4 regions of the Amycolatopsis sp. NPDC048633 genome follow, and region 4 is predicted to be linked to each of the others. Evidence: riboswitches for the same ligand, from Rfam matches in the RefSeq annotation. Region 4 holds a riboswitch; each other region holds the start of a gene.

Evidence for each region. Region 4 has a riboswitch for cobalamin ahead of metE (5-methyltetrahydropteroyltriglutamate--homocysteine S-methyltransferase). Riboswitches for the same ligand answer to the same signal wherever they lie in the genome.
Region 1: another riboswitch for cobalamin. It lies ahead of AB0C38_RS08450 (hypothetical protein); the one in region 4 lies ahead of metE (5-methyltetrahydropteroyltriglutamate--homocysteine S-methyltransferase).
Region 2: another riboswitch for cobalamin. It lies ahead of AB0C38_RS11430 (hypothetical protein); the one in region 4 lies ahead of metE (5-methyltetrahydropteroyltriglutamate--homocysteine S-methyltransferase).
Region 3: another riboswitch for cobalamin. It lies ahead of AB0C38_RS11365 (CoA-acylating methylmalonate-semialdehyde dehydrogenase); the one in region 4 lies ahead of metE (5-methyltetrahydropteroyltriglutamate--homocysteine S-methyltransferase).

Annotation. Positions count from the first base shown of each region.
Region 1 is NZ_JBEZHS010000002.1:412,546-416,749, forward strand. Features, by position in the region: gene AB0C38_RS08430 (hypothetical protein) at 1-185, shown strand, start outside; gene AB0C38_RS08435 (hypothetical protein) at 208-765, shown strand; gene AB0C38_RS08440 (dihydrofolate reductase) at 780-1,349, opposite strand; gene AB0C38_RS08445 (TetR family transcriptional regulator) at 1,432-2,004, shown strand; adenosylcobalamin (AdoCbl) riboswitch at 2,071-2,216, shown strand; gene AB0C38_RS08450 (hypothetical protein) at 2,330-4,204, shown strand, end outside.
Region 2 is NZ_JBEZHS010000004.1:144,743-148,946, reverse strand. Features, by position in the region: gene AB0C38_RS11450 ((2Fe-2S)-binding protein) at 1-400, opposite strand, end outside; gene AB0C38_RS11445 (CbtA family protein) at 397-1,245, opposite strand; gene AB0C38_RS11440 (CbtB-domain containing protein) at 1,271-1,483, opposite strand; cobalamin riboswitch at 1,545-1,609, opposite strand; gene AB0C38_RS11435 (hypothetical protein) at 1,642-2,079, shown strand; adenosylcobalamin (AdoCbl) riboswitch at 2,211-2,358, shown strand; gene AB0C38_RS11430 (hypothetical protein) at 2,418-4,204, shown strand, end outside.
Region 3 is NZ_JBEZHS010000004.1:128,204-132,407, forward strand. Features, by position in the region: gene AB0C38_RS11355 (short-chain fatty acyl-CoA regulator family protein) at 1-333, shown strand, start outside; gene AB0C38_RS11360 (hypothetical protein) at 870-1,244, opposite strand; cobalamin riboswitch at 1,919-2,104, shown strand; gene AB0C38_RS11365 (CoA-acylating methylmalonate-semialdehyde dehydrogenase) at 2,251-3,750, shown strand; gene AB0C38_RS11370 (acyl-CoA dehydrogenase family protein) at 3,754-4,204, shown strand, end outside.
Region 4 is NZ_JBEZHS010000007.1:94,528-98,731, reverse strand. Features, by position in the region: gene metE (5-methyltetrahydropteroyltriglutamate--homocysteine S-methyltransferase) at 1-1,547, opposite strand, end outside; cobalamin riboswitch at 1,645-1,847, opposite strand; gene AB0C38_RS16065 (alpha/beta hydrolase) at 1,851-2,759, opposite strand; gene AB0C38_RS16060 (ribonucleotide-diphosphate reductase subunit beta) at 2,849-3,922, opposite strand; gene AB0C38_RS16055 (ribonucleoside-diphosphate reductase subunit alpha) at 3,937-4,204, opposite strand, start outside.

The sequences.
Region 1 (4,204 bases), on a different contig from region 4:
AATCGTCCTCTTTGGACGGTGACGCGCTGGTGAGTCCCGACGTCGACGGCAAGAAGTCCGCGCTGCGCTGCCCCAGCCGCGACCCGGGCTGCCGTCACCACCGTGCCCACCTACTCCGCCGCGGCACCGCCGCACCCGCGCCGCGGACGTATTCTCCTTACGGCAGGCGGGTGATCGTCTGCTGACCCGAACCGATCGGACGCGGGCATGACCGGATACGGCCGGGACCGGGAACGCCGGCGGCGCACCCGCACGCTGCTCGCCGCCGGTTACCTCACGGCGTTGACGGCGCTGCTGGGCCTCAAGACCGGCTGGGTCCCGGCGGCGGCCGGCCTGCTCGGCCTCCTCGCGCTGGTGTACCTGGTGTTCTCGTTGATCGCGTGGCGGGACGCCCGCGCGGAGCGCCGACGACGCGCCGCGGGGGAGCCGCCGTCGTGGTCGGCTCAGCTGCCGGTGCAGGTCGCCCAGCTCCTCGGCGCCAAGGCGCCCGGCCGCCACGCCCGCCGCGCCGACGAGGTGGGCGAACTGCTGGGCCGGCTGTCCCTCCGAGACGGCGAACTGTGCTGGGAGCCGAGAAAAGCCGACCGCGAGCGTGGCGTCGGCCCGCTGACGTTCGACCGGTCGTGGACAGCGGAGGTCGTCCCGCTTCGGGGCCCGGCAAGCCAAGGCTGCCTGACGCTTACGTCCCCCGACGGCACAGCGGTGGACCTCTGGGTCCGCCACCCGGCCGACCTCCGCCAAGCCTTGACGGCGCTCGTCCGCTAGCTGGAGCTCGAACCTCAGGCCGGGTGGTAGGTGGTGACCGTGCCGCCGTGGCTGAACGTCCGGGTCTCCACCGGGGTGAACGGCCGCGGCCGGAACGGGCCGGTGAACGCCGGAAGGCCATAGCCCGCGACGACCGGGTAGCGCTTGAACACCAGTTCGTCGATCTCCGGCAGCAGTTCGCCCGCGAGCCGCGCGCCGCCGCAGAGCCAGATGTCCTCGCCGGGCTCCTCCTTGAGCCGGCGGACCGTGGCCACGGGGTCGGTGACCACCTTGAGCGCGGGGTCGGCGAGCTCCCCGAGCGTCGTCGACGCCACGTACTGCCGCAGGTGTGCGTAGGGGCTGGCGACACCGGCGTCGAGGGCCGGCTGGTAGGTGCCGCGACCCATGAACACGGTGTCGAACCGCCTGTTCGGCGCGCCGTCGAGGCCGATGTGCGGCCGGATGTGGCTCGGCATCGTCTCCGGGAACTCCGCCCGGAGGTACTCGACCATGTCCGGCGCCTCCGGGTAGAAGTCGACCTCGCCACCCGGCCCGGTGATGAACCCGTCGATCGAGACGGCGACGTAGTAGACGAGCTTGCGCATGCGACCCCCAGAATAACTTGATCTGTAGTACTTTACCTGTAGTGGTTAGACGGTAGCACTACAAGCGGAGTGGTTACAAGTGATGGCGCGACGCAACCCGGAACGACGGGCGGCCCTGCTCGACGCGGCGATCGAGGTCCTGGCGGCGGAAGGCGCGCGCGGGCTGACGTTCCGCGCGGTGGACCAGCGGGCCGCGGTGCCCACCGGCACCGCCTCCAACTACTTCGCCGGTCGCGAGGAGATCCTCACCGGCGCGGGGGAGCGCGTCTACGAACGGCTGGTGCCGGACGAGGCGACGCTGGCCGCCCCGTTCGACGGCCCGCGCGACCGCGCCCGCCTCGTCGAGCTGATGCACGAGTTGGTCGAGCGCGTGGCGGCGTTCCCGACGGGGTTCTTGGCCCTGCTGGAGCTGCGCCTGGAGGCGGCCCGCCGGCCGGAGCTGCGGGAGGTGCTGACGACGCGGATCCGCGCGGACCTCGACTTCAACGTGGAAAACCACCTGAAGACCGGCCTGCCGGGCGACGCGACGACGGTCAAGCTGCTGTGGCTGGCCCTGAACTGGCTGATCATCGAGCGGCTGACCTTGCCCGGCCTGCTCGACCCGGACGAGAGCACCGATCTCGTCGAGGCGCTCGTCGAACGGCTCACTGCGTAGTCGACGTGAGTTTGCCGTTCCCGTCCGGCTGAGCAGGTGTTACTGTCCGTCTGTTTGACCAGTACAACCTCATGATTTTCTGCCCGTGGCAGGGGAAGCCGGTCGAAGTCCGGCACTGTCGCGCAACCGTGGGTCACCTTGGGTGACGAGTCGGATTACCTCCTCGGGCAGGTGTTGTCGAACCGCTGTCGCGTAAACAGCGAGTGGACGCCCGGCCGTCGTGGCCGGTCTCTTCTCGGGGTGCGCGCCGGCGTCTGGGGAGAGGAAGGACCACTTGGCCGGCCCGCGCTTCGCCGCTTTGGTGTCCGCTGTCTTGATCGTTGCCGTGGGCTCGTCGACCCCGGCTTTCGCCGGCGAACTCGCGGCCTCGAAACCCACGTCGCAGTGGCTTTCTGCGCAGCTCTCGCCCGAGGGAACCCTGCAGAACCCGCTGGGCGGGGACCTGCCCGACCACGGCCTGATGATCGACACCCTGTTCGCGATGTACGCCTCCGGTGACGGAGCCTTGGCCGCACCGATCGTCGAGTACCTCGATCACCACGCCACCGACTACTACACCTGGGACGGCCTCGTCCCGGGACAGGGCTACGACGCGATCATCACCGGCGGCGCCGCGGCGAAGGTGCTGGTCGCCGCGGAAATCGCGGGACGCGATCCACGGGCGTTCGGCGGGCACGACATGGTCGCCGAAACCCTGGGCACGATCGCGCGCTCCGGCGTCGACAAGGGCCGGGTCAGCGACTACTCGAAGAACCCGGACTTCAAGGACTTCGTCAGCAACAACGCCAACATGTTCGGCCAGGCCCTGGCCGTGATCGGGCTGGCCGGCGTGGGCCTGACCGATCGGCTCGCGATCGACACGATGTTGAAGCAGCAGTGCTCGGAGGGCTACTTCCGGATCTTCTTCGGCCTCATCCCCACCACCGAGACCGGTGACCAGGTGACCCCCGACGGCCACAAGATCTCGACCTGCGACGAGGGCAAGCCGTTCGACCAGTCGGCGCCGGACGGCGACACCACCGGCATCGCGCTCTCGGCCATGCTCGCCGCGCGGGACGCCGGTGCGGCGAACCTCGAGGGGCCCATCACCAAGACCGTGAGGTGGCTGAAGGCGCACCAGACCGCGAGCGGCGGCTGGGGCGGCGGGGTCGGCACCGAAGCGCCCAACACCAACAGCACCGGCTTGATCGTGCAGGCGCTCGCCGACGCCGGATGCGTGGACGCCGCGATGGCCTCGGGGACCGCGTTTCTCAAGTCCGCCCAGGCGACGGCGGCCGACTCGGGCAACCGGCTCGGCGATCAGCTCGGCGCCATCGCCTACACCCCGGCCGAATACGAAGCGGCGCGCACGAACGGGATCGGCAGCCTCGACACCTGGATCCGCGCGAGCGCGCAGGCCTCGCTCGGCCTGGCCCAGGTCGGCTTCCACGACCTCACGCTGGGACACGCCGGAGCGCAGGGGCCACCGGACCCCGGCTGTCTTCCGCCACCGCCACCGCCCGGCGAAAAGCCCCCGGCGACGGGCAGTCCCGCCGTGAAGCCGCCGGTCAGCCAGAAGGCCGGCACCCCCGCGCTGCGGCCGGGTTCGCCGCGCGGCACCGTGGTGACGCCCGCCGGCGCGCCGGCGCAGGTCGCCGGGCCGACGCCGGCCGACCGGCTCGGCGGCTACCTCGCCGGGCAGCTCGTCGACAGCGACCACGTCGAGGTCAGCCAGGACGGCAAAACGTTCGTCGACTACGACCTCACCGCCGACCTCGTGCTCGCCCTGCGCACGCTGGGACAGCAGCCGGACGCGGTGGCCCGCGCGTCGCGGTTCCTGCTGAACCCGGACTCGATCAAGGCCTACGCCCACGGCGCGCCCTACGAATCCGGTGCGGCGTCGTATGCCGAGCCGTTGGCGAAGCTGCAGACCATCGCGCAGTTCCTGGCCGCGGGCGGGCAGGCTCCGGACGACCTCGCGCCGGTCACCGCCCAGCTGACCCAGGACCTCACCGCCCTGCGCACCCCGGCCGGCGAGTTCACCGACACCGGCGAATTCGCCGACGGAACACGATCCCTCCAGCGCCACGCGTGGGCGACCTTGGCGACAACCGCGGGTTCCGACCTCGCCGCCGCGAAGGCCGCGACCGGGGTGCTGGTCGCGCACCAGTGCGCCGACGGACTCTTCCCGGCGGCGTTCGTCCCGGAGCCGTGCGTCACC
Region 2 (4,204 bases), on a different contig from region 4:
CGCCGTCGATTACCTGCTCGACGAGGAGAACAGCGATGTTCCCGGCGCGGTCGGTGGCCGAGTCCCGGATTGAGAGCGGGACCGCACCGCCGTCGACCGGCTGCCACCACGTGTCGGCGAGGTCGAGGACCGCGCCCGTCTCGAGCGCGTACGCGAATGCCGGGGAGAAGAGCCGCGCGACGATTCCGAGGTGGGTAACCGATGCCGCCACCCGTAGCTCGACCGCGTCATCGGGACGTCCCGCCGCGAGCAAGTGTCGAACGCGGTCGACGCGGTCGCGGAGAACGGGACCGCCTTGCACGAGCTCGTCCAGCGGACGCCACGGGGCTTGCGGGGTGGCGCCCGCCGGATGGGTCTCGACGGCGAAGAACGGGCCGAGGTCGGTGAGCAGGGCGGTCACGCGTCGGCCGGCGCCTGCTCCCGCCGCGACGCACCGGAAAGCACGCGCTCGGCGAGCGGCCCGAACGCCAGGCCGATCGTCGCCCAGAGGATCAGCTGGGCCAGCACTGAGTAGAGGCGGAAGTCGAACAGCGTGTCCGCGGGGAAACCCGGGTACACGATCTGCCCGGCCGGGTTCTTCAGCGGCAGCGGGGTTTCCGTGCCCTGGCTGCCGTACTCGTTGACGTTCGCCGCGAGGTGCCCGAGCGGCGGCAGGACCGCCATCAGCACGCCCATGACGACAACGAATGCCGCGGCCGCGACGAGCGTCGCGTTCCACGTGCCGAGGCGGGCGCTCAGGCGCTTGCCCAGCCGGACCGCGCCGGTGAGGAACAGGATCGAGGCCGCGACCATGGTCAGGTACAGGCCACCGCGGGCGCCGATGGTCTCCGGGTGCCCGATCGACGGCGGGTTCGCCGGGTACTTCAGGAACGGAACCAGGTACAGCGCGAGGAACCCGGCGGCCGCGACGAGCAAGGCGAGCACTCGCGGGCGGACGCGGCCGGTGCGGCCGAGCGAGACCGTGTAGACGACAGAGAACAGCGCGCCCATCGCGACGCCGAACAGGATCATCCCGATCCCGATGCCGAGGTTGGCCTGGATCGCGCGGCTGAAGACTTCCGGGCCCTCGGATTCGACGGGCAGCCCGGCGGCCTGGTTGAGTGCCGCTTCGGCTTCGCCGCGGCCCGATTCGTAGTCGATCGCCGACTGGATCAGGGGTTCGGCGAAGATCCGTGCGAACACGAACGCGAGCAGACCGCCGAGTGCGCCGACGAGGATTCCGCGCAGGACGAGTTTCTTTTCCATATCCGGTTGTCCGTTCCGAGGGCGCTCAGTGGCAGGGGAAACCGAGGAAGTGGCGCGCGTCGTGGACGAACTCGTGCACGTGCGTGTCGTCGCCGAACAGGGACGTGGCGCCCTGGTCGATGCCGATGAAGTAGTAGATCAGCAACGCGGCGAGCACGGTCAAGCCGAGCCACAGCACGGCTTTGGACACCGGCAGAACGACCGGGGTCGAGCCTGAGTCGGCGGGAATGCTGGTCACCAGGGCCTCCTTCGGGGATGTTCGCGTCCCTCGTTCGCTGGGGCGGGTGACGGTTCCTCGACCTGACTCGCCCATCTCAGGCACGATGGGCACACAGTGGCGCGACCGCGCCGGATTCTCACCGGCTTCGGGAAACCGTCACGCGGGGATGACGGTACGTGCCGGACGCGAGCAGCGTCAATTGCCTGGTCAGCGGTCAGATTGTCTGGAAGGGGCCAGATGTTCTTTTTGCCGGACGAGACAGGTCGATCATGGTGACGGGTCCGGCGCCGCGCCGGATGACGTTCAAAGGGGCCGAGGTGATCGTGCTCGAGCCGGAGGTCTACGCCCAGCTGGACGCGAGCCGCCGTCAGCTCGGAGCGAAAATGCACCAGGTGGGTTCGCTCAAGCGGCAGTTGCAGACGGCCGTGGAGCTGCTGGATCTCCTGGATCACCAGGTGGAGGAGATGCCGGGCTGTGATCGATCGGAGCCCGGTGACGGCGCATGTTGTCCGAAGCACGCGCTGGCGGTCCTGCTGGCGGGTCGTGCCGCTCAGTCGGTGCGAGACGGCGCCCGGTCCGGGCGGGGCAACCGGCGGGCGGGACCGACGGGCTGAATTGCCCTGTGGGGCGGATCACCGAAACGGATCGACGGACCCTGACGACACCCCAGATGTCAAGCCGACGTGAGATTTGCCGTTCCCGTCCGGCTGACCAGGTGTTACTGTCGTTTCGTTTGGCCAGTACAACTTCATGATTTTTCTGCCCGTGGCAGGGGAAGCCGGTCGAAGTCCGGCGCTGTCGCGCAACCGTAGGTCACCTCTGGGTGACGAGTCGGGTTACCGCCTCGGGCAGGTGTTGTCGAACCGCTGTCGCGTAAGCAGTGAGTGACGCCCGGCCTTGGGGCCGGTCTCTCTCGCGGTGCGCGCCGGCGTCTGGGGAGAGGAAAGATCAGGTGGCCGGCAAGCGGTTCAGGCCCGTCGCGGCCTTGGCGTCCGCCATCGTCGTGTTCGCCGTGGGCTCGGTGACCCCGGCGTTCGCCGGTGATGTCGCTGCTTCGAAACCCACTTCGACGTGGCTCGCCGCGCAGCTCTCGCCCGAGGGAACCCTGCAGAACCCGCTCGGCGGTGACCTGCCTGACCACGGACTGATGATCGACACCCTGGTCGCGATGTACGCCTCGGGCGACGGCGCCCTGGCCTCGCCGATCGTGAAATACCTCGACGACGACCATCACGCGACCGACTACTACACGTGGGACGGCCTGGTCCCGGGCCAGGGTTACGACGCGATCATCACCGGCGGTGCCGCGGCGAAGGTGCTGGTCGCGGCGGAGATCGCCGGGCGAGATCCGCGCAACTTCGGCGGGCACGACATGGTCGCCGAGACCCTGGGCACGATCGCCCGCTCGGGCGTGGACAAGGGCCGGGTCAGCGACTACTCGAAGAACCCCGACTTCAAGGACTTCGTCAGCAACAACGCCAACATGTTCGGCCAGGCCCTGGCCGTGATCGGGCTGGCCGGCGCCGGCCTGACCGACCGGCTCGCGATCGACACGATGCTGAAGCAGCAGTGCTCCGACGGCTACTTCCGGATCTTCTTCGGACTCGTCCCGACGACCGAGACCGGTGACCAGGTCACGCCGGACGGCCACAAGATCTCGACCTGTGACGAGGGCAAGCCGTTCGACCAGTCGTCGCCGGACGGCGACACCACCGGTATCGCGCTTTCGGCGATGATCGCCGCCCGCGACGCCGGGGCGGCAGACCTCGATGCACCCATCACCAAGGCCGTCAAGTGGCTGAAAGCGCACCAGACCGCGACGGGTGGCTGGGGTGGCGGCGTCGGCACCGAGGCGGCCAACACCAACAGCACCGGCCTGATCCTGCAGGCCCTCGCGGACGCCGGGTGCGTGGATGCAGCGATGACCTCGGGGACGGCGTTCCTCAAGTCCGCGCAGGTGACGGCGGCCGATGCGGGCACCCCGCTCGCGGACCAGCTCGGCGCGATCGCCTACACCCCGGCCGAGTACCAAGCGGCGCGAACGAACGGGATCGGCGGGCTCGACACCTGGATCCGCGCGAGTGCCCAGGCCTCGCTCGGCCTGTCCCAGGTCGGGTTCCGCGACCTCACCCTGCGACGCGCCCCCGTCGCGAAGCAGCCTGACCCAGGCTGCCTTCCGCCGCCACCGCCGCCGCCCGGCGAAAAGCCTCCGGCGACGGGCAGCCCTGCCGCGACTCCGACGGTCAGCAAGAAGGCCGGCACCCCGGCGGTGCGGCCCGGTTCGCCGCGCGGCACCGTGGTGACGCCCGCCGACGCGCCCGCGCAGGTCGCCGGGCCGACCCCGGCCGACCGGCTCGGCGGCTACCTCGCCGGGCGGCTGGTGGACGGCGACCACGTCGAGGTCAGCCAGGACGGCAAGACGTTCGTCGACTACGACCTCACCGCCGACCTCGTGCTCGCCCTGCGCACCCTGGGGCAGCAGCCGGACGCCGTGGCCCGCGCCTCGCGGTTCCTGCTGAACCCGGACTCGATCAAGGCTTACGCGCACGGCGCTCCCTACGAAACGGCCGCAGCCTCCTACGCCGAGCCCCTCTCCAAGCTGCAGACCATCGCGCGGTTCCTCGAAACCGGTGGGCAGGCCCTGGACGACCTCGCGCCGGTCACCGCCCAGCTGACCCAGGACCTCGCCGCGTTGCGGACCCCGGCCGGCGAGTTCACCGACACCGGCGAATTCGCCGA
Region 3 (4,204 bases), on a different contig from region 4:
TCACCGGGCCGGATCGTCACGCAGGTCGCCGAGCTGCCGGACGGCAAGAAGTACTTCTGGCTCGCGCGGACGGTGAACCGCACCGTCGGCGGCCACGGCGACCCGGGCAAGACGTTCGCGATCGGCCTGGGCTGCGAACTGCGGCACGCCCGCCGGCTGATCTACTCCGACGGCCTCGCGCTCGGCGCGGACGCGGCGGTGACGCCGATCGGGATGGGCTGCAAGGTGTGCGAGCGGCCGGCGTGCCCGCAGCGGGCGTTCCCCGCCATCGGCAAGACCCTGCGAGTGGACGAGCACAGCAGCAGCCTGCTCCCCTACCCACCGCTCGAGTGAGACCCGAGCACAGTCGACATAGTAGGACCTCCTATATCAACTTCCCGCGATGATTCCCCTGTGGAAGACCGCGTGCGGCAAAAGCTTCGTGCTCAAAACGTTCGAACGCGACCCGCATGGTCGCGATGCCCGACGCCGAGCTGAACCCGATTCTCGACGCCTCATCGGCGCCAGCTACGACTCCGCGGACGGGCGCTGCGTCGCCATCTCCGTCGCCGTCCCGGTGGCGAAGCCACCGCGGAACTGGTCGTCGGCGGCCGTGATCTCACCGTGTCCGGTCACGAAAATGGCTTCTTCCTCGACAGATGCCTGTAAGACCGCGTCACCCCGGACATACGGCGCGTTCGTGACCCACGCCGGGTTCAGCGGAAGTCGCGAGTCGCACCATCCGCAACATCGGCGAAGGTCAGGCCACTCCAGAAATACGCAGCAGCTACACGTTTGCGGAGTTCGTACCAGGCGAGGACGAGTACGGCCCGGACAAGTGCGGTGGCGCCACGCTGGGCGAGGGCGCCGCCACACCGTCCGAACTGCGGTCAGGGCAGGTTGAACCACGCGGAGACCGGATCACCCGTGCGCTTCCACGTGACTCCGAAGCGCACGACCGGGTTGCTCGCGGTACCCGGGATCACCGCGCTGCACCCAGAGTCGCTGCCGTTGGCGTCGTCGACGTACCAGCTCACCCCGTTGCGCAGGACGTAGGTGGTGCGGAACCCATAGCCGTCGCTCTTGGTGTCGCAGGCATAGACCCGCGTGCGGTTGTCGGTGACACCGCCGTAGCCGCACCGGCCGTTGCAGTTGTTGATCGAGCCAATGTAGTCCTGTGCCGATGCCGCGGGCGCGACGGCCACCGCCGCACCGATCGCCAGCAGCACCGCAGCCGGGCCGACCCACATCCTGGTCTTCCGCATGGTCCCCTCCTCCTTCGATCACGGCCCCGGTCGGAGTCCGCGTCCGAACACGTGCCGAGATCGACGACGGTTTAGCCGGATGTCGGCCGTGTCCAAGCTGTGATCATCTGGCAAGCAGCGCCGAGCACGCAGTGGCTCATTCGAAACTGGACGGTCAGGGCGGATTGCCCTTTCGGGAGAATGTCAGGGCTGACGTGGTGTTCCAGGTCCGCGCGCGAAGCCTGTGCGAGTGTATGAAACTGTCGGCATCTCTCTGTTTCAAGAAGTTTGCGCGCAATACAGCCCGGTTCGCGTCTTTACTGGATGATCTTCCGCTGCTCAGCTGCGCAGACCTGTACACCGTCAGCGATGGGACCGGATCCAGGTAAGCGAGGGGCTCGCTTCAGGAGATTCGGGCTGATTCACGTTCGCTGAGGTTGGTGGACGGCGGTGTGCCCCGCGCATCCGGGCAGAGCGGTGCCGACCGAGAATCCTACGGCGCCGCCGTACCCCGGCGCCCGTGTGGGCGACTCGGACACCGCTGTCCAGCTCGTGCTCGAACTCGGCCATCCGACCTCCCGAGCAAGGGTACTGAGGCGCCGACGCTATCGACACACTCGCCACCGCGCCATCCGGAGTCGGACGAAACCGGACCCGCCTCTATCCGGGTGAGACCCCGGGCACAGTCGACATAGTAGGACTACCTACTTTATGGTGTCCTCAGGTCTGCGGTGCAGGGAAGCCGGTGCGAATCCGGCGCGGTCCCGCCACTGTGACCGGGGAGCGACGCCCCACCTGAGTTGGCCACTGGCGCAAGCCGGGAAGGCCGGGGCGGCGTGGATCCGGGAGCCAGGATACCGGCCGCAGGCATTCGTGTTCGTCCACGAGGATGGAGCTGAACGCATGCGGATTCTTCCTGCCTGCGCGAAAACCGGCGACCCGCCGCGGTAGTTCAGCCTGCCCGAAATCCCGGCCACGACCCGTGCGCCCGGGCAGTCCGTCCTGCGCTACTCGCGAAAGGCGTGCCATGACCACCGAACTCACCCACTTCGTCGGCGGCAAACCGGTTCCCGGCACCTCGGGCCGTTACGCCGACGTCTTCGACCCCAGCACCGGCGCCGTCCAGGCCCGGGTCCCCCTCGCTTCCGCCGACGAGGTCGCCGAGGCGGTCGGCGTCGCGGCCGACGCCCAACGAGAGTGGGCGCGCTGGAACCCGCAGCGCCGCGCCCGCGTGCTGATGAAGTTCGTCGACCTCGTCCGGTCCGAAGAGGACAGTCTCGCCCGGCTGCTGTCGTCCGAGCACGGCAAGACCGTCGCCGACGCGCGCGGCGACATCCAGCGCGGTCTCGAGGTCGTCGAGTTCGCCATCGGCATCCCGCACCTGCTCAAGGGCGAGTTCAGCGACTCCGCCGGCACTGGCATCGACGTCTACTCGATGCGCCAGCCCCTCGGCGTCGTCGCCGGGATCACGCCGTTCAACTTCCCCGCGATGATTCCCCTGTGGAAGGCCGCGCCCGCCATCGCCTGCGGCAACAGCTTCGTGCTCAAACCGTCCGAACGCGACCCCTCGGTGCCGCTGCGGCTGGCCGAGCTGTTCCTCGAAGCGGGCCTGCCGCCAGGGGTGTTCCAGGTGGTCAACGGCGACAAGGAAGCCGTCGACGCGCTGCTCACCGACCCCCGCGTCGAGGCGGTCGGGTTCGTCGGGTCGTCGTCGATCGCCGAGTACATCTACACGACCGCGGCCGCGCACGGGAAGCGCGCGCAGTGCTTCGGCGGCGCGAAGAACCACATGATCGTCATGCCCGACGCCGACCTCAACCAGGTCGTCGACGCCCTCATCGGCGCCGGCTACGGCTCCGCGGGCGAGCGCTGCATGGCCATCTCCGTCGCCGTCCCGGTCGGCGAAGCCACCGCCGACGCGCTGGTCGAGAAGCTCACCGAACGCGTGAAGACGCTGAAGGTCGGCGCCTCGCTCGACGAGAACGCCGACTTCGGGCCCCTCGTCACCGCCGAAGCCGTCCAGCGGGTCCGCGACTACATCGACGTCGGCCTCGCCGAAGGCGCGGAACTGGTAGTCGACGGCCGCGACCTCACCGTCCCCGGGCACGAGAACGGCTTCTTCCTCGGCGGCTGCCTCTTCGACCGCGTCACCGCGGACATGCGGATCTACCGCGAGGAGATCTTCGGCCCGGTCCTGTCGATCGTGCGCGCGGCCGACTACGAGGAGGCGCTGCGCCTGCCGAGCGAGCACGAGTACGGCAACGGCGTCGCGATCTACACCCGCGACGGCGACACCGCCCGCGACTTCACCGCCCGCGTCAACACCGGCATGGTCGGCGTCAACGTGCCGATCCCGGTCCCGATCGCCTACCACACCTTCGGCGGCTGGAAGCGCTCCGGCTTCGGCGACCTCAACCAGCACGGCCCCGACTCCATCCGGTTCTACACCAAGACCAAGACCGTCACCTCCCGCTGGACGTCCGGGATCAAGGAAGACGCCTCCTTCGTCATCCCGACGATGGACTGAGCCATGCGACTCACCGACGAACAACGCGCGCTGCGCGAGACGGCCGCGGACTTCGCGGCCGAACACCTGGCGCCCCACGCGGTCGAATGGGACCAGGCCAAGCACTTCCCCGTCGACGTCCTGCGCAAGGCCGCGCAACTCGGTCTCGGCGGGCTGTACCTGCCCGAGGACGTCGGCGGTTCGGCACTCGGCCGCCTAGACGGGGTGCTGGTGTTCGAAGCGCTGGCGACCGGCTGCCCGTCGATCGCCGCGTACGTCTCGATCCACAACATGGTCGCCACCATGATCGACCGGTTCGGCGACGACGCCCAGCGGTACCGGTACCTGCCGCGGATGTCCACGATGGACGCTCTCGGCAGCTACTGCCTCACCGAGCCCGACGCCGGCTCGGACGCGGCTGCTTTGTCGACCTGCGCTCGACGAGACGGCGACGACTACGTCCTGGACGGCGTCA
Region 4 (4,204 bases):
TCGCCGTAGAGGATCGGCGGGCGGACGCAGCGGGAGCCGTAGGACTGCACCCAGCCGTGCGCGGTCGCCGCGAAACCGGTCAGCTGCTCGGCGAAGTACTGCACCATGTCGTTGCGCTCCGGCTCGCCGTGCACGAGGACGTCGAGGCCCAGCTCCTCCTGCAGCCGGACGACCCGCTGCACCTCCGAACGCATCGCGGCGGCGTAGCCCGCGTCGTCGAGCGTGCCCGCGCGGTGCGCCGCCCGCGCCTTGCGGACCTCCAGGGTCTGCGGGAACGAGCCGATCGTCGTGGTCGGCAGCGGCGGGAGACCCAGCGCGGCCTGCTGAGCCGCTGCCCGCTCCGCATACGGCGCCCGGGCGACGTCCGGAAGCGCGGCCAGCCGGGCGCGGACGCCGGAGTCGGCCAGTTCGGCCGCCGAGGCGCGATCGGCGACGGCGGCACGCGCGCCGGCCAGGTCCGCGTCCTCCCCGCGCAGGGCGCGACCGAGCAGCACGACCTCGTCGACCTTCTGCCGCGCGAACGAGAGCCACCCCGCGAGCCGCGGGTGCAGGTCCTCCCGCGCGACGTCGTAGGGCACGTGCAGCAGCGAGCACGACGTCGACACGCTGACCGACTTCGCGACGCCGAGCAGGGTCGCGGCCCGGCTCAGCGCGCGCTGCGGGTCGGTCCGCCAGACGTTGCGCCCGTCGACGACCCCGGCCAGCACCTCCTTGTCCCGCAACGCCGGTTCGGCGGCGACTGCGTCCACAAAGGACTCGTCGGTGACCAGGTCGACGGCCAGCGCGTCGATGGGGGAGCGGGCCAGCGCGCCGAGGCCGCGGCCGAGTCCGCCGAAGTACCCGGCGACCAGCAGCTTCGGCCGGGCGGCCGCCTTGCCGAGCCAGTGGTACGCGCGGATCAGCGCGTTCAGCTCGGCCTCGGTGCGGTCGGCGGCGAACGCGGGCTCGTCGAGCTGCACCCACTCGACACCTTCGTCGTGCAGCCGCGCCAGCAGTTCGGCGTAGCGGGGGAGCAGGGTGTCGAGCAGGTCCAAGGGGCGGAACCCGTCGGTGCCCTTGCTCAGCAGCAGGAACGTCACCGGCCCGACCAGCACCGGCCGCGTCTCGATGCCGAGCGCACGAGCTTCCCGGTATTCGTCGAGGGGCTTGGTCCCGGCGAGGGTGAACTCGGTGTCCGGCCCCAGTTCGGGGACGATGTAGTGGTAGTTGGTGTCGAACCATTTGGTCATCTCGAGCGCCGGCGCGTCCTGGACGCCCCGAGCGGCGGCGAAGTACGTGTCGAGCGGCGAAAGACCGGGCCGAGCGGGCAGCGCGCCGAACAGCTCGGCGGTGTCGAGCACCTGGTCGTAGTGCGAGAACGTGTTGGACGGGACCGAGTCCAGCCCGGCGTCCCGCAGTTCCAGCCAGGTCCGCTGACGCAGTTCGCGGCCGACGGCCAGCAAGGCGGCTTCGTCGATCTTGCCCGCCCAATAGCGTTCCAGAGCGCGCTTGAGCTCCCGGTCCGGGCCGATCCGGGGGTAGCCCAGCACAGTGGTGCCGATGGTCACAGCTCTCTCCTCGCGAGCTAGTCCGAAGAGTCCGGACGCGCGCGAAGGCGAGCGTTTCGGTCGTGCCCATCCCGCGAGGCCCGGACTCGCGCACGCCGTCGGCGCACGCACCACGGGCAGGTCTTCGGACTCGTGGGCGCACTGCGCAGTCCTACCGGCCGTCGCTTCCCAAGCTCGCGCTCAGTGCTTCTTGACGGCTTTCGTTCCCACTCACCGCTGCGGGGCAGTCCCGGATTCGCGCCGGGTTCCCTGTTGCCTCCCCGGGGCGAACCCCGGGGAACCAGTGGCGAGTCCGAGTCTAGGTCACTTGTCCAGGTTGACGGTGAAGAAGTCGGTGAGCTTGCCGACAGCGAGATCGACGTACTCGCGCTTGTCGTAGAGGTCGACGTGGCTGGCGCCCTCGATCCAGTGGATCTCCGCGGGGCCGGTGGCGCGCCGGTGGGCTTCCAGGCCCATCCAGGCGGTGACGGCGCGCTCGCCGAGGACCTGCAGGATCGGGCGCGGGCCGATCAGCGGGACGGCGTGGAAGACGTCACTCGAAGCCATCTTGTCGACGCTATCCCAGGTGAGGAACTTCGCCGAGCGTTCGTGGTAGCCGCGGGGGCCGCAATAGTACTCCCAGCCTTCGATGCCGTGCTCGCCACCGAGCGCACCGGCCTGTGCGGCGGTCTCGGGGAACAGGGTCAGCACGCCGGGGTCTTCGCCGCGGGCGGCGGTCGTCCGGGCCTGGGCGGCGGTGTCGAGCAGGCCCTGGAAGACGGCCGGGTCCTGGGTGCCGTCGGCGCCGTAGCGGAACTGGCGGGCGGGTTCGGCGGTGCACACGGTCGCGACGGCCTTGACCCGGTGGTCACCGCCGGTGGCGGCGAGCGAGTAGCCGCCGGAGGCGCAGATGCCCAGCAGGCCGATCCGGCCGGCGTCGACCTCGGGCCGGGTGGTGAGGAAGGAGACGGCGGCCTTGAAGTCCTCGATCCGCTGGGCGGGATCCTCCAGGCCGCGCGGCAGGCCGCCGGACTCGCCCTGGTATGCGGCGTCGAAGGCGAGGGTCACGAAACCCTGCTCGGCCAGCAGACTTGCGTAGGTGCCGGAGGTCTGTTCCTTGACGCCGGTGCCAGGGTGGCCGACCACGAGGGCCCGGCCGTCGGCGTCGTCGGGAACGTAGAGGTGCGCGGCTATGTCGAGGCCGGCGCTGGTGAAGGTGACGGTGGTGGTCATGGCTCCACCATCGACCCGCGATGTGCCCGGGAAAAGCGGCGGGTTCCTGCCTGGGAAGAATCGTTCCCAGGCAGGAACCCGGAGGGAGATCAGTCCCAGTCGAGCGCGCCGCCTGACTGGTACTCGATGACGCGGGTCTCGAAGAAGTTCTTCTCCTTCTTCAGGTCCATCGCCTCGGACATCCACGGAAACGGGTTCTCGGTCTCGCCGAAGATCGGCTGGAGGCCGATCTGCTGCGCGCGCCGGTCGGTGATGAAGTGCATGTACTGCTCGCACAGCTGCGCCGACAGGCCGAGCATGCCGCGCGGCATGGTGTCGCGTGCGTACGCGACCTCCAGCTCGCACGCGTCCTTGAGCATCCCGCGGACCTCTTCCTGGAACTCGGGCGTCCACAGGTGCGGGTTCTCGATCTTGATCTGGTTGATGCAGTCGATGCCGAAGTTCAGGTGGATCGACTCGTCGCGCAGGATGTACTGGTACTGCTCGGCGATGCCGACCATCTTGTTGCGGCGGCCGAGCGAGAGGATCTGCGCGAAGCCGGTGTAGAACCACATGCCTTCGAAGATCACGTAGAACGCGACGAGGTCACGCAGGAACGCCGTGTCGGCCTCCGGCGTCCCGGTCTCGAAGTCCGGGTCCTCCAGGTGCTGCGTGTACTTCAGCGCCCACGCGTCCTTGTCCGAAATGGACGGGACCTCGCGGTACATGTTGAACAGCTCGCCCTCGACCAGGCCGAGGCTCTCGCAGATGTACTGGAAGGTGTGCGTGTGCACGGCCTCCTCGAACGCCTGGCGCAGCAGGTACTGGCGGCACTCGGGGTTCGTGATCTGCCGGTACACCGCGAGCACGATGTTGTTGGCCACCAAGGACTCCGCGGTCGCGAAGAAGCCCAGGTTGCGCTTGAGCATCTGCCGCTCGTCCTCGGTGAGGCCGTCCTTCGACTTCCACAGCGCGATGTCGGCCTGCATGGCGACCTCGGTCGGCATCCAGTGGTTGTTGCAGCCGGCCAGGTACTTCTCCCAGGCCCAGGTGTACTTCATCGGCAGCAGCTGGTTGACGTCGGCGCGCGCGTTGATCATGCGCTTGTCGTCGACGTTGATCCGGGCGGCCCCGACCTCGATCTCACCGAGGCCGGTGGCGCCGGTCGTCTCCACGTTGGTCATGTCTCAGGGGTTCCTTACTGGCAGGCTTCGCAGTCGGGGTCGTCGATGCGGCAGGCGGCGCCTTCGGTGGCGACGAAGTCGACGTCGGTCTTCGGCAGCTCCTGGGACTCCGGCTTCGGAGCCGGGGTCACCGGCACGGCCGGAACCGAAGCCGAGGGTGCCGGTGCCGGGGCCGGAGCGGCGGCGGGGGCCGCCGGAGCCGAGGTGGCCGAGACGGCGTTCAGCTTGCCGTCGGTGCCGCGCAGGGTGCTCTTCTCCACGTGCGTCGCGGACTGCGCCCGC